2 regions of the Streptomyces flaveolus genome follow, and region 1 is predicted to be linked to the other one. Evidence: riboswitches for the same ligand, from Rfam matches in the RefSeq annotation. Region 1 holds a riboswitch; the other holds the start of a gene.
The links. Region 1 has a riboswitch for thiamine pyrophosphate ahead of thiO (glycine oxidase ThiO). Riboswitches for the same ligand answer to the same signal wherever they lie in the genome.
Positions count from the first base shown of each region.

Region 2: linked by a shared signal. The riboswitch ahead of ACIRG6_RS29520 (thiamine ABC transporter substrate-binding protein) and the one ahead of thiO (glycine oxidase ThiO) in region 1 are both predicted to bind thiamine pyrophosphate.

Region 1 covers NZ_JBIWKU010000001.1:204,555-207,946, forward strand. Annotated here, with positions in the region: gene ACIRG6_RS00900 (NAD(P)/FAD-dependent oxidoreductase) at 1-819, opposite strand, end outside; gene ACIRG6_RS00905 (hypothetical protein) at 852-1,202, opposite strand; TPP riboswitch at 1,254-1,365, shown strand; gene thiO (glycine oxidase ThiO) at 1,363-2,571, shown strand; gene thiS (sulfur carrier protein ThiS) at 2,568-2,768, shown strand; gene ACIRG6_RS00920 (thiazole synthase) at 2,772-3,392, shown strand, end outside.
Region 2 covers NZ_JBIWKU010000011.1:193,456-196,847, reverse strand. Annotated here, with positions in the region: gene ACIRG6_RS29525 (ABC transporter permease) at 1-418, opposite strand, end outside; gene ACIRG6_RS29520 (thiamine ABC transporter substrate-binding protein) at 487-1,575, opposite strand; TPP riboswitch at 1,655-1,760, opposite strand; gene rlmN (23S rRNA (adenine(2503)-C(2))-methyltransferase RlmN) at 1,797-2,903, opposite strand; partial or broken gene ACIRG6_RS29510 (glyoxalase/bleomycin resistance/dioxygenase family protein) at 2,997-3,186, opposite strand; partial or broken gene ACIRG6_RS29505 (N-acetyltransferase family protein) at 3,182-3,392, shown strand, end outside.

The DNA.
Region 1 (3,392 bases):
GTCGGGCACGGAGGTGCGCAGGCGGTCGTCGGCCAGGACCTCGCCGTGCGGGCCGAGCTCGATGCCGGAGCCGGCGAGCCAGGCGGTGGCGGGCCGGGCGCCGATGCCGACGACGACGGCGCCGGCGGGCAGCCGCGAGCCGTCGTCGAGGACGACGTGACCGGGCTCGACGCGCTCCACGCGCGCGTGGGTGCGCAGGACGGCGCCCGCGTCGGCGTACCAGGCGGTCATGGGGGCGGCGACCTCGGCGGGCAGCGCACCGGCGAGCGGCCGGTCGGCGGCCTCCACGACGGTCACCGCGCAGCCCGCCTCGCGCGCGGCGGTGGCGAACTCGGCGCCGATCCAGCCCGCGCCGACGACCACGATGTCGTGCTGCCGGGCGAGCACCGGGCGCAGCCGCTCGGCGTCGTCCAGGGTGCGCAGCAGGTGCACGCCGGGAACGCCCTCGGCACCGGGCAGCCGGACCGGTTCGGCGCCGGTCGCGACGACGAGGACGTCGTACGGCACGGGCCCGGCGGAGGTGTCCAGGACGTGCGCGCCGGGGCGCAGGCCCAGCGCCTCGCAGCCGAGCCGCAGCTCGATGCCGAGCGCCTCGAAGTCGACGTCGAAGGCGGAGCCCTCGGCCGTGCCGAGCAGGACGGCCTTGGACAGCGGGGGGCGGTCGTACGGCTGGTGGGGTTCGGCGCCGATCAGCGTCACGGTGCCGGCGAAGCCCAGTTCGCGCAGGGCGACCGCCGTCTGCACGCCCGCCATGCCCGCACCGACGACGACCACGCGACGCTCCGCGTCCGCTCCCCGCTCCTGCGTCTGCTCGTTCACCTGATCACCTTAGACACCCGGCAAATCGCCGGTCAGTCCTCGTGCGCGGTGATCTCCTCCACAACGCTCGTCCCGCTGCCCTGCCGCGATTCCCACTCCCAGGTCTCCTCCAGCCGCACCCGCCCGTCGGGCAGGTCGACGACCGTCGACACGCAGTGCCCCGACGAGGTGCTGCCGTCGGTCCTGAGCTGCACGTACCGGAAGTCGAGCCGGTCGCCCGCGCGGGTGCCCACCAGCCGGCCGCGGACGACGTCGCCGCCCGCGTACTCGGCCCAGACCTCGCCGTCCTCCTCGTGGTAGGTGAACCGGGTGCGGGTCCCCACCTGGCCCGGGGCCTGGTCGGCGACCGGGGCGAGGACGAGACCGTCGAGCGAACGGGCCACGGTGGAGGCTCCCTTACGAGTTCGGCGCGCTGCGGGCTAGGGTGGCCACCGTAAAGCACTCGCGGGAGCCCGGACGCACCGGGCTGAGAGGGAGGCTGGCGGCCTCCGACCGTACGAACCTGATCCGGGTCATGCCGGCGAAGGGAGGGGCTGGACGCCCATGTCGTCCCCATCGATCGCACCGTCCGTACCACCCCGCACGCAGGACGTCCTCGTCGTGGGCGGCGGGATCATCGGCCTGGTCACGGCCTGGCGGTCCGCGCAGCGCGGGCTCGCCACGGCCCTGGTGGACCCCGAACCGGGCGGCGGCGCCGCCCAGGTGGCGGCCGGGATGCTGGCCGCCGTCACGGAACTGCACTACGGCGAGCAGACGCTGCTCGCGCTGAACCTCGCCTCGGCCCGCCGCTATCCGGAGTTCGCCGCCGAGCTGGCCGACCTCACGGGCCACGACCTCGGTTACCGCCGCTGCGGCACGCTGGCCGTGGCGCTGGACGCCGACGACCGCGCCCATCTGCGGGAACTGCACGCGCTGCAGGAACGCTCGGGCCTGGAGTCCGAGTGGCTGTCGGGGCGCGAGTGCCGGCGCCTGGAGCCCATGCTCGCGCCGGGCGTGCGCGGAGGGCTGCGGGTGGACGGCGACCACCAGATCGACCCCCGGCGCCTGGCCGGCGCGCTGGTGGCCGCCTGCGAGCGTGCGGGCGTGGTCTTCCACCGGGTGTGGGCCGACCGGCTCACCGTCGCAGGGGACCGGGCGACCGGCGTCGTCACGGCCGACGGCACGGTGCTGGAGGCCGGGCAGGTGGTGCTGGCCGGGGGCAGCCTGAGCGGGCGCCTCGCGGGCGTGCCGGACGCCGTGCTGCCGCCGGTGCGGCCGGTGAAGGGGCAGGTGCTGCGCCTGACCATGCCCCGGGCGCACGGACCGCTGCTGAGCCGGACGGTGCGTGCCGTGGTGCGCGGCAACCCCCTCTACCTGGTGCCCCGGGAGAGCGGCGAGCTGGTCGTCGGCGCCACCAGCGAGGAGCTGGGCTGGGACACGACGGTGACCGCGGGCGGCGTCTACGAGCTGCTGCGCGACGCCCACGAGCTGGTCCCCGGCATCACCGAGCTGCCCCTCACGGAGACCCGCTCGGGCCTGCGCCCCGGCTCCCCGGACAACGCCCCGCTGCTCGGCCCGACCGGGCTCGAGGGGCTGCTGCTGGCCACCGGGCACTACCGCAACGGCGTGCTGCTGACCCCGGTCACCGGCGACGTCATGGCGCACGTCCTGACCACCGGGGAGCTCCCGGAGGAGGGCCGCCCCTTCACTCCCCGGCGCTTCGGCGCCGCCGCCCTCACGCAGCACACCGTCCTCACGGAGCAGACCGTATGAACATCTCCGTCAACGGGGAGCCGCGCGAGGTGGCTCCCGGCACGGCCCTGGACGCCCTGGTGGGCACGCTCACCGCGGCGCCGTCCGGAGTGGCCGCCGCCCTGAACGAGACCGTCGTCCCGCGCACGCAGTGGTCCGCCACCGCCCTGTCCGACGGCGACCGCGTCGAAGTCCTCACCGCCGTCCAAGGAGGCTGACCCATGGCCGACGATCCCTTCGTCCTCGGCGGTACGGCCTACACGTCCCGCCTGATCATGGGCACCGGCGGCGCGCCCAGCCTGGACGTGCTCGAGCACGCGCTGGTGGCGTCCGGCACGGAGCTGACGACCGTCGCGATGCGCCGGGTGAACCCGTCCGTGCACGGGTCCGTGCTGTCGGTCCTGGAGAAGCTCGGCATCCGGGTGCTGCCGAACACGGCCGGCTGCTTCACCGCCGGGGAGGCCGTCCTCACCGCCCGCCTGGCCCGCGAGGCCCTCGGCACGGACCTGGTCAAGCTGGAGGTCATCGCCGACGAGCGCACCCTGCTGCCGGACCCGATCGAGCTGCTGGACGCGGCGGAGACGCTGGTGGACGACGGCTTCACGGTGCTGCCGTACACCAACGACGACCCGGTCCTCGCCCGGAAGCTGGAGGACGTCGGGTGCGCGGCGATCATGCCGCTCGGGTCGCCGATCGGGTCCGGGCTCGGCATCCGCAACCCGCACAACTTCGCGCTGATCGTGGAGCACGCGCGCGTGCCGGTGATCCTGGACGCGGGGGCCGGTACGGCGTCGGACGTGGCGCTGGCGATGGAGCTGGGGTGTGCGGGGGTGATGCTCGCC
Region 2 (3,392 bases), on a different contig from region 1:
CGACGGCGTAGTTGAAGAAGACGTGCGCGAGCAGGATGGCCCACACCGTGGTGTCCAGCCGGACGCCCCACAGCTCGTCGAGCAGGCCGCCCCGCCCGACGAGCGCCAGGAACGCGGTGCCCACCACGACCGTCGGCAGCACGAACGGCACGGTCACCACGGCTCGCAGCAGCTGCTTGCCGGGGAAGTCCAGGCGGGCGAAGACATAGGCGCCGGGCAGGGCGATCAGCAGCGTGAGCGCGGTGGAGGCGAGCGCCTGCCAGGTGGTGAACCACAGCACGTGCCGGACGTCGGACTGGGCCAGGACGTCCCCGATCCGCCCGAACCGCCAGACCCCGTCGACCTCCAGTCCGCGCGCGACGATCGCGGCGACGGGGTAGGCGAAGAAAACCGCGAAGAACGCGACGGGGCCGGCCATCAGGGCCAGCCGCGCCGCGCTCCCGCGCCGCCGGGTACGGGCGGACCGGGCGGCCTCGGTCACTCCGGTCACTTCAGGAGGAGCGAGGTCCACGACTTGACCCACTGGTCACGGTTGTCGGCGATCTTCTTCGGGTCCAGGGTCTGCGGGTTCTTGGCCTGGGGGCCGTACTTCACGAACTCCGGCGGCACCTGGGCCGCCTCGCGCACCGGGTAGACGAACATGTTCAGCGGCATGTCGTCCTGGAACTTCTTGCTGACCAGGAAGTCCAGCAGTGCCTTGCCGCCCTCGGTGTTCTTCGCGTTACTCAGCAGGCCCGCGTACTCGACCTGGCGGAAGCAGGTGCCGGTGGCGACGCCCGTGGGCGCGGTGTCCGGCTTCGGGTCGGCGTAGATCACCTCGGCGGGGGGCGAGGAGGCGTAGGAGACGACGAGCGGGCGGTCGCCCTTCGCCTTCTTGCCGCCGGACAAGCCGGAGAACTCCTCGTTGTACGCCTGCTCCCAGCTGTCGACGACCTTGACGCCGTTCGCCTTCAGCTTCTTCCAGTAGTCCTGCCAGCCGTCGTCCCCGTACTTGGCGGCGGTGCCCAGCAGGAAGCCGAGACCGGGCGAGGAACTGCCGGCGTCCTCGGTGACGAGGAGGTTCTTGTACGCGGGCTTGGTGAGGTCGTCGAAGGAGTCGGGCGGGGTCAGCTTGTGCTCGCTGAAGTACGCCTTGTCGTAGTTGACGCAGATGTCACCGGTGTCGATCGGCGTGACGCGGTGCTTGTCCCGGTCGACCCGGTACTCGGGCAGGATCATGTCGGAGCCCTTGGGCTCGTACGACTGGAACAGGCCGTTGTCGAGCGCGCGGGACAGCAGCGTGTTGTCGACGCCGAAGAAGACGTCGCCCTGCGGGTTGTCCTTGGTGAGGATGGCCTTGTTGACGGCCTGTCCGGCGTCGCCGTCCTCGAGGACCTTGACCTTGTAGCCGGAGCTCTTCTCGAAGTCCGCGATGACGCTCTTGGACGCGGCCCACGAGTCGTGGCTGACGAGGGTCACGGTCTTGGAACCGCCGGACCCCTGGTCGTCGCCGGTGGACGACGATCCGCAGGCGGCCAGGCCGCCGACGAGGCCGAGCCCGACGGCCAGGACACTGGCCTTCTTGGTGATGCTCACGGAATTCCTCCTGGGTTACCAGGAGAAGACGCGGCCCCGCCCGGGACCCCTGGCGAGGGACCCGGGCAGGGCGCAACAGCTCGAGTGATGACCGATCTCCCTACCCAGAATGACCTGGGCCAGGTTCGGAGGGTCTGCGGCCGGTGCCGCACTCTCAGCGCTGTGGCGCTCCCCTGTCGGAATATGAAGATGTCTGAATATGAAGATGTACGCCGGTCAGATTACCGCTCGCTCGCGGCGAGCTGACCACACGCCCCGTCGATCTCCTGCCCACGGGTGTCCCGGACGGTCACCGGCACACCGTGCGCCTCGATCGCCGCGACGAACGCCTTCTCGTCCTCGGGCCGCGAGGCGGTCCACTTCGAGCCCGGCGTCGGGTTGAGCGGGATGAGGTTGACGTGCACCGGCTTGCCCTTGAGCAGCCGCCCGAGCCGGTCACCGCGCCACGCCTGGTCGTTGATGTCACGGATCAGGGCGTACTCGATGGACAGCCGGCGCCCGGACTTCGCCGCGTACTCGAAGCCGGCGTCGAGGACCTCGCGCACCTTCCACCGCGTGTTGACGGGCACGAGGGTGTCGCGCAGCTCGTCGTCGGGGGCGTGCAGGGAGATGGCGAGGCGGCACTTGAAGCCCTCGTCGGCGAACCGGTGGATCGCCGGGACCAGGCCGACCGTGGAGACGGTGATGCCGCGCTGGGACAGTCCCAGTCCGTCGGGCTCGGGGTCGGTGAGGCGGCGGATGGCCCCCACGACCCGGTTGTAGTTGGCGAGGGGCTCACCCATGCCCATGAACACGATGTTGCTCAGCCGCGCGGGGCCGCCGGGGACCTCGCCGTCCCTGAGCGCCCGCATGCCGTCCACGATCTGGTGCACGATCTCGGCGGTGGACAGGTTCCGGTCCAGCCCGGCCTGCCCGGTGGCGCAGAAGGGGCAGTTCATGCCGCAGCCCGCCTGGGAGCTGATGCACATGGTCACCCGGTCCGGGTAGCGCATGAGCACGGACTCGACGAGCGTGCCGTCGAACATCTTCCACAGCGTCTTGCGGGTGGTGCCCTGGTCGGTCGACAGATGCCGGACGACCGACATCAGCTCGGGCAGCAGCGCGTCCCGCAGCCCCTGGCGCGAACCGGCGGGGATGTCGGTCCACTGCTCGGGGTCGTGCGCGTACCGCGCGAAGTAGTGCTGCGAGAGCTGCTTGGCACGGAACGGCTTCTCACCGATCGCGGCGACGGCCTCCTTGCGCTCGGCAGGCGTGAGATCGGCGAGATGCCGCGGCGGCTTCTTGGCTCCGCGCGGGGCGACGAATGTGAGTTCTCCGGGCTTAGGCATGACCTCCCCAGTGTCGCAGATCCACTCGGGTGATCTGCGGCCGTCGTCCGGCCGTGGCCGGGGCCCGTTTTCACTCGCTCCTCGTACTCCCCAGCCGCAGGCACATCCCCCGGCGTTCGGAGCCTCCTCGGCGGCCCGGCCGGTGCAGCAGCCGTCGCCGCCGGCGTGGGGGTCGGCGCTCTTGCCGAGGGTGCCGGCTGTCGGCCTTCACGACGTAGACCTCCCAGGGCTCCTTGCCGGGGCCGTGCACCCACACCTTGTCCTGGAGGGCGTAGCAGCAGGACGGCAGCGACGAAGGCGACGCCACCTTCGAGGCCATCGCTTCCAGCTGTGAGGAGTTCAACGCCACCAAGCTGCCGGAACACCGTCACGTCGCGCTCGACGCCACGGGCCGGGTCCTCGGCCGGGTCGCCGCGGTAGCGGTCTCCGACCGGTGCGCGTACGCCGGCGTCGTCGAGCACTCGGTCCGCCGGCCTCGCCCTCCATAGG